2 regions of the Yersinia hibernica genome follow, and region 2 is predicted to be linked to the other one. Evidence: predicted binding sites of a transcription regulator. Region 2 holds the regulator's gene; the other holds the start of a gene.

Region 1 (3,428 bases), 1.6 Mb from region 2:
GAGCGCGCCCCAGGGCCATCAGGGCGTTGGTATGTTGGACGACCGGTGATGATTGAGCTTAATGACAGTGCTCTTGGCCTCTTCAATGGCGATATTGGCATTGCTTTGCATGATGGCGAGGGGGAGTTGCGGGTGCATTTCCAGCTGCCGGACGGCAATATCAAATCTGTGCAGCCGAGCCGTCTTCCCAGCCATGAAACAGCCTACGCCATGACAGTCCATAAATCCCAAGGGTCTGAGTTTGAACATACCGCGTTGGTATTGCCTAATAATTTCATGCCGGTATTAACCCGAGAGTTGGTCTATACCGCTATTACTCGCGCCCGCCAGCGTTTGACACTGTATTGCAGCGATTCGGTATTGGGCCATGCGATACGCACCCCCACCCTGCGAGTTAGCGGGTTGGTTGACCGCTTGAATGCGCTGAGATAATGATATGACCCCAAGGGGCAGTTAGCCCCATTGGTGTCACTCGGTGGCTACAAATCAGCCAGCAGAATTTTTGAACGCCGTTGATAGTTATACAATTCTTGCTTCTGAATCGGTAACACCTCAACTTCAGCGGGTGTAAATCCGCGCTCCTGGAACCAGTGAATACTGCGGGTAGTTAATACAAACAGCTTTTTAAGACCCATCTGCCGAGCTTGATTGGCGACCCGCTTTAACAGCATTTCGCCTCGGGATGAGCTGCGATAATCCGGGTGCACCGCAACACAGGCCATTTCGCCGATTTGCTCTTCGGGGAATGGATAAAGTGCCGCGCATGCGATAGTCAGATTATCCCGTTCAATAATGGTGAATTTGTCGATTTCCATCTCAAGCTGCTCACGTGAGCGGCGCACCAAAATACCTTGTTGCTCCAGCGGGCGAATTAGCTCCAATATGCCGCCAATATCATTGATGGTGGCGCGGCGAACTTGCTCTGCACTCTCCATTACAATCTGGGTACCAATCCCATCGCGGGAGAACAGTTCTTGCACCAGCGCTCCATCTTCTTGATAACTCAGTAAATGGCTGCGGCGCACACCACTGCGGCAAGCTTTTACTGCACCACGCAGAAAACGTACCGTCCCCGAGTTGTAATCGCCTTCCTGCTCCAAATCTTCAATTCGCTTTTGCGCATCATTGGGGAACAGTTCTGAAATAATATTGCCTTCATTGTCTGTCACCCCTTGGGATGAGCAGAAACCGATCATTTTTTCCGCTTTCAGTTTGATTGCTAACTGAGTAGCAACTTCTTCAGAGGTCAGATTAAAACTCTCGCCAGTGACTGACACCGCAACCGGCCCCAGCAGCACAATAGCGCCATTGTCTAATTGGCGATGAATAGCATCCTCATCGATTCGACGAATACGGCCACTATGACAATAATCAACACCATCATCGACACCCAAGGGTTGGGCAATGATAAAGTTGCCGCTGACCACATTGATATGCGCGCCTTGGAGTGGGGTATTATTCAAACTCATTGATAATCTTGCCGTGATATCCAGCTGCAATAAGCCCGCAGCCTGCTTCACCATTTCTAGCGTCCGGGCATCGGTGACTCGGGTATGTTTGTGATAGAGCGGCTCGTAGTGGTGCTGTGCCAAATTGGCGTCGATTTGTGGGCGGGCGCCGTATACCACGACCAGCCGGATCCCCAAGCTATGCAGCAAACCTATATCGTTGACGATATTAGAGAAATTTTCATGCTCAATCGCCTCGCCCCCTAGCATGACAACAAATGTCTTGCCGCGGTGCGCATTGATATAGGGAACTGAGTGGCGAAATCCCTGAACCAGTTCAGTACTACGTTCCTTCACGGCAAGCCCTCTTTGAATTTTTATTCGGTATTTTTGTATTTTTATTCTTTTTTGATCAAGATGGCAAGCAAGAAATTGCTATTAAATGCATATGTATGGCACATGCGTATTAATAAATTGAATAACATAAAAATGTTTTTCTGATGACAGCGTGGGATCGATTCGTTAAAGTTTTTCCTCGTAAATTTTTTTTGTTCGATTTTTATTCATATTTTGGTAGTGACTTTGGAGTTACATGGCAGATTCAAATCATAATTCTGGGCGTCGCCGTTTACTACAAGGTGCCGCCGCAGCCTGGCTACTGAGTGTCACTCGGGTTGGATTTGCAGCTGCTTCACACATTATTGCCGTAAGGATTTGGCCCTCCTCAACCTATACCCGAGTCACACTGGAATCCAATACACCGCTTAAGTATCGTCAATTCGCGTTGACGAACCCGGATCGCATTGTGGTTGATATTGAAGGTGTGCATCTCAATAGCGTGTTGAAAGAGATGACCAAGCAAGTTCAGTCCAGTGATCCATATCTGAAACAGGCGCGAATAGGGCAGTTTGATAAAAATACCGTCCGGCTGGTACTGGAGTTGAAGCAAAGCATCAGCCCACAATTATTTACCCTTAAGCCTTTTGCTGAATTCAAAAACCGCTTAGTTGTCGATTTGTATCCGCAAGAGGGCACCACCTCGGCTGAGGATGATCCGCTGTTGGCATTATTGGAAGATTACAACAAAGGCAATGTGGAGCGCACGTTGCCCGCAGAAGCGCCGAAAGCGGGTAAGGCCGGGCGGGATAGGCCGATTATTATCATGCTAGACCCCGGACACGGTGGGGAAGACCCTGGCGCTATTGGCCGAAATAAAACCCGTGAGAAAGACATTGTGCTGCAAATTGCCCGCCGCTTACAGGCACTGATTAAGAAAGAGTCGAATATGCGGGTATTTATGACGCGCAATGAAGATGTCTTTATTCCACTGAAAGTGCGGGTCGCTAAAGCCCGCAAGCTACGTGCGGATTTATTCATTTCGATTCATGCCGATGCCTTTACCAGCCAGGCTGCCAGAGGCTCTTCAGTTTTTGCATTATCGACCAAAGGGGCAACCAGTACGGCGGCACGCTTTTTGGCACAAACACAGAATGAGGCGGACCAGATTGGTGGGGTGAGCAAGAGTGGGGATCGCTATCTTGACCACACAATGATTGATTTGCTGCAAACCGCCACTATCAATGACAGCTTGAAATTTGGTAAAGAAGTGCTGAACCGCATGGGGAAGATTAATAAACTGCACAAGAATCGGGTTGATCAGGCGGGCTTCGCAGTATTGAAAGCCCCTGATATTCCATCAATTTTGGTCGAAACCGCGTTTATTAGTAATTTGGAGGAAGAGAGGAAATTGCGAACCAGCCATTTCCAGCAGCAAGTTGCTGAATCCATCTTTGCGGGTATCAAGGCCTATTTTGCGAATGGCGGGGCGGTGGCTCGAGTTTAGTCAGATTGATTGATATCAGCAGGGGCAGAATAGCCCTTGCTGGTCAGGGCTTGAGATAATGAGAAAGCCAGAAACAAAAAAACACCCTTGAGGGTGCTTTATGGTGATAAAAAATGCTGAATAATTGGTTGCGGGGG
Region 2 (3,428 bases):
GCCAAAGCGCGCAGCAGCCTGCCCCATAGACAGAGTCGCAGACCCGCCACCGGCTTTAGCTTCAACAACTTCAGTCCCTGCATTCTGGATACGCTTAGTCAGATCAATAACTTCTTGCTCTGTGAAGCTGATTCCTGGAATTTGTGAAAGTAATGGCAGGATGGTAACACCTGAGTGGCCGCCAATAACCGGCACTTCGATATCCTGAGGTTGCTTGCCTTTCAGCTCAGCAACAAAGGTGTTCGAACGAATGGTGTCCAGTGTAGTAATACCGAATAATTTATTTTTGTCGTAAACACCGGCTTTTTTCAGCACTTCGGCTGCAATCGCCACCGTGGTATTAACCGGGTTAGTAATAATACCGATTAATGCTTTCGGGCAAGTGCGGGCAATTTGCTCAACCAGATTACGAACGATACCCGCGTTGACATTGAACAAGTCTGAACGGTCCATGCCGGGTTTACGTGCAACACCCGCAGAAATCAGAACAATATCTGCCCCTTGTAGGGCCGGGGTAGCATCTTCACCGCTGAAGCCTTTAATATTAACAGCGGTCGGAATATGGCTCAGATCAACCGCAACACCAGGGGTCACTGGCGCGATATCATATAAAGAGAGGTCTGAACCTGAAGGAAGCTGGGTCTTGAGTAGAAGAGCGAGGGCCTGGCCGATACCACCAGCGGCACCGAGAACTGCAACTTTCATCCTATACTCCTTATTATATTTAATTTAAATTTGCCGTGAATTCATCTATTTACGAACCTTAGTTTATTGCGATTTTAAACACAATCTATTAACAGTCAGATTGAGATATCACGCATCAAAAAAGCGCATAAGGTTGGTGTATTTTAGATTAAATCGCTTATTCATTAATGATATAGCGCACATTATTCTAAAATTCCTTCACGGTATTCGTGACCGGTTAATCGGCGGTTACATTACACCCTTCCTTTACATCAAAACAACATCATTTTAATAACATTTTAGTTACTCGACTCGAATGTTAATAAAAGTTGATTTAGCATAATCGTAACAGCAGGATAATGTTACAATTCCAGCGCACCTTGATATCAGTGCTTTTATCACCAATACTCTATAGTCGTGTTGAATAAAAATTCATTTATATGCATAATAATCCTATTCACTATTGACTGTTCAGGGCACAAAAAATGCGTAACCCCGCCAAACAAGAAGATCTTATCAAGGCGTTTAAAGCGTTATTGAAAGAAGAGAAATTCAGTTCTCAAGGCGAAATTGTTTTGGCCTTGCAGGAAGAAGGCTTTGAAAATATTAACCAGTCCAAAGTTTCGCGCATGTTGACCAAATTTGGTGCGGTCAGAACGCGTAATGCAAAAATGGAGATGGTTTACTGTTTGCCTGCTGAATTAGGGGTTCCGACAACCAGCAGCCCGCTCAAAAATCTGGTATTAGATGTCGATTATAATGATTCGGTTGTGGTGATTAATACCAGCCCAGGAGCGGCCCAATTGATCGCCCGTCTGCTGGACTCATTAGGTAAAGCGGAAGGTATTCTCGGCAGCATCGCGGGGGATGACACTATTTTCACTACTCCAGCTAGGGGTTTCACCGTCGAACAGTTACATGAGGCTATCCTCCGTTTGTTCGAACAAGAACTTTAATTCACGGCCAATATTCTGATGCGGCTTTTATATGCCGCATTATCTCTTTTCATGTTTATCTCTATTGCCTGCCTACCATAAATAGGGCATTTAGCTGCCATTACTGTTTAAAACCACCAGACAACCCTGTTTTTATTCTCTTTATGGTGAAAGTCACCATAACTTTTCGCACTTTTGGTCAAAAGAACTTATCAATTTGATAAGATTACATTTTTTTGTAAAACAGCTGTTTTTTAATCATTTTTTATTCCTTTTTGTTCTTAAAAAATAGTAACTCACGATAAAGTGACGTTAAATATTATTAGCGCGCTATTAATATTCTTAGTGACTAGCTGTATACTCATTTTCGTGACGTAAATCACACTTCCATCGAAGTGATAAAAGAATAAATAGAGGCAATAATATGAAAGTTAAAACTACAATCGCAACCATAAGCATTCTATCTGCTCTGTCATTTGGTGTTTTTTCAGCTGATTCAATCAGTGAAAATCAAGCAGTTAACTTGCAGCCGATGGGGACTATTTCCGTCAGTGGCTTGAATGGAGCGCCTTCTGATATTCGTCAGGCATTGTCTGATAAAGCAGATACCATGGGGGCTAAAGCATACAAAGTTATCGAAGCACGCGAAGAGAATAATTGGCACGCAACAGCCAAGATTTATAAATAAAATTCAGCTGCCAGAGTGAAAGTAAATGCCCCGCTCAGAGGGGCATACTTTGGAACATGATGGTTTATTCAATCTGTTGAGATATTCATTGCAGCAGATTGAATAGAATATTCATTGAAACAAGTTGGTCAGTTCAATCTGCACAACAACCGAATAATCCCTCGTCGTCTATCCGACGAACCCTTTTCCCCCGCTCGACGGGGGCTTTTTTTATCCACTTTAATCCTGAGGCAGTGATTCCTGTTCGGCTTTTTTATCTAATTCACTCAACAGCTTATCGTGAATTCCACCAAACCCGCCGTTGCTCATCACCAAAATGTGATCACCCGGCTGCGCCGCTTTCACAATCATATCAACCAGAGTATCAATGTCAGCGCTCCAATGCGCGGGCTGAATACAGGCTTCAGCCACTTCCACCACTTGCCAAGGAATATGTTGCGGCTGGAACAGAAATACTTCATCCGCGCGCCCTAATGAGGGGGCGAGTTCGTTTTTGCATAACCCCAATTTCATGGTGTTAGAACGCGGTTCCAGCACCGCCAAAATGCGCGCCGTGCCGCCGACTTTGCTGCGCAGAGCCGCTAATGTGGCAAGGATGGCCGTTGGGTGATGAGCAAAATCATCATAAACCGTGACACCATGAGCTTCACCGCGTAATTCCAACCGGCGACGGGCATTAATAAAATCCCCGAGAGCGCGACATGCATCTGCGGGCAAGACGCCAACATGGCGGGCTGCTGCAATAGCCATCAAGCCATTATGCATATTGTGTTCGCCCACCAGTGACCAACTGACCTCACCGACTAATTCCCCCTCAAGGAGCACTTCATAGACACTGGCATCCGTCGATACTTTACGGGCCAACCAACTGCCACTTTCGCCGACAAACTCTTGCTCACTCCAGCATCCCATCGCCATCACCTGTTTTAGGTGGTTATCATTATCTGGAACAATGATTTTACCCTGCCCCGGCACAATGCGAACCAAATGGTGGAATTGTTTTTGGATAGCCTTGAGATCATCAAAAATATCAGCATGATCAAACTCAAGGTTATTCATGATCAAAGTTCTTGGGCTGTAGTGAACAAATTTAGAGCGCTTATCAAAGAAGGCGCAATCAT

What was found. The regulator ArgR, encoded in region 2, controls arginine synthesis, uptake and breakdown. The targets are predictions, from matches to a motif close to ANTGAATAAAAATACANT.
Positions count from the first base shown of each region.
Region 1: a site for ArgR is predicted at 1,838-1,855, ahead of argA (amino-acid N-acetyltransferase). Genes of this name have one in related genera too.

Region 1 covers NZ_CP032487.1:3,651,207-3,654,634, reverse strand. Annotated here, with positions in the region: gene recD (exodeoxyribonuclease V subunit alpha) at 1-432, shown strand, start outside; gene argA (amino-acid N-acetyltransferase) at 480-1,805, opposite strand; gene amiC (N-acetylmuramoyl-L-alanine amidase AmiC) at 2,041-3,291, shown strand; tRNA gene D5F51_RS17215 (tRNA-Met) at 3,417-3,428, opposite strand, start outside.
Region 2 covers NZ_CP032487.1:485,473-488,900, reverse strand. Annotated here, with positions in the region: gene mdh (malate dehydrogenase) at 1-705, opposite strand, end outside; gene argR (transcriptional regulator ArgR) at 1,170-1,640, shown strand; gene yhcN (peroxide/acid stress response protein YhcN) at 2,044-2,307, shown strand; gene mpl (UDP-N-acetylmuramate:L-alanyl-gamma-D-glutamyl-meso-diaminopimelate ligase) at 2,527-3,428, opposite strand, start outside.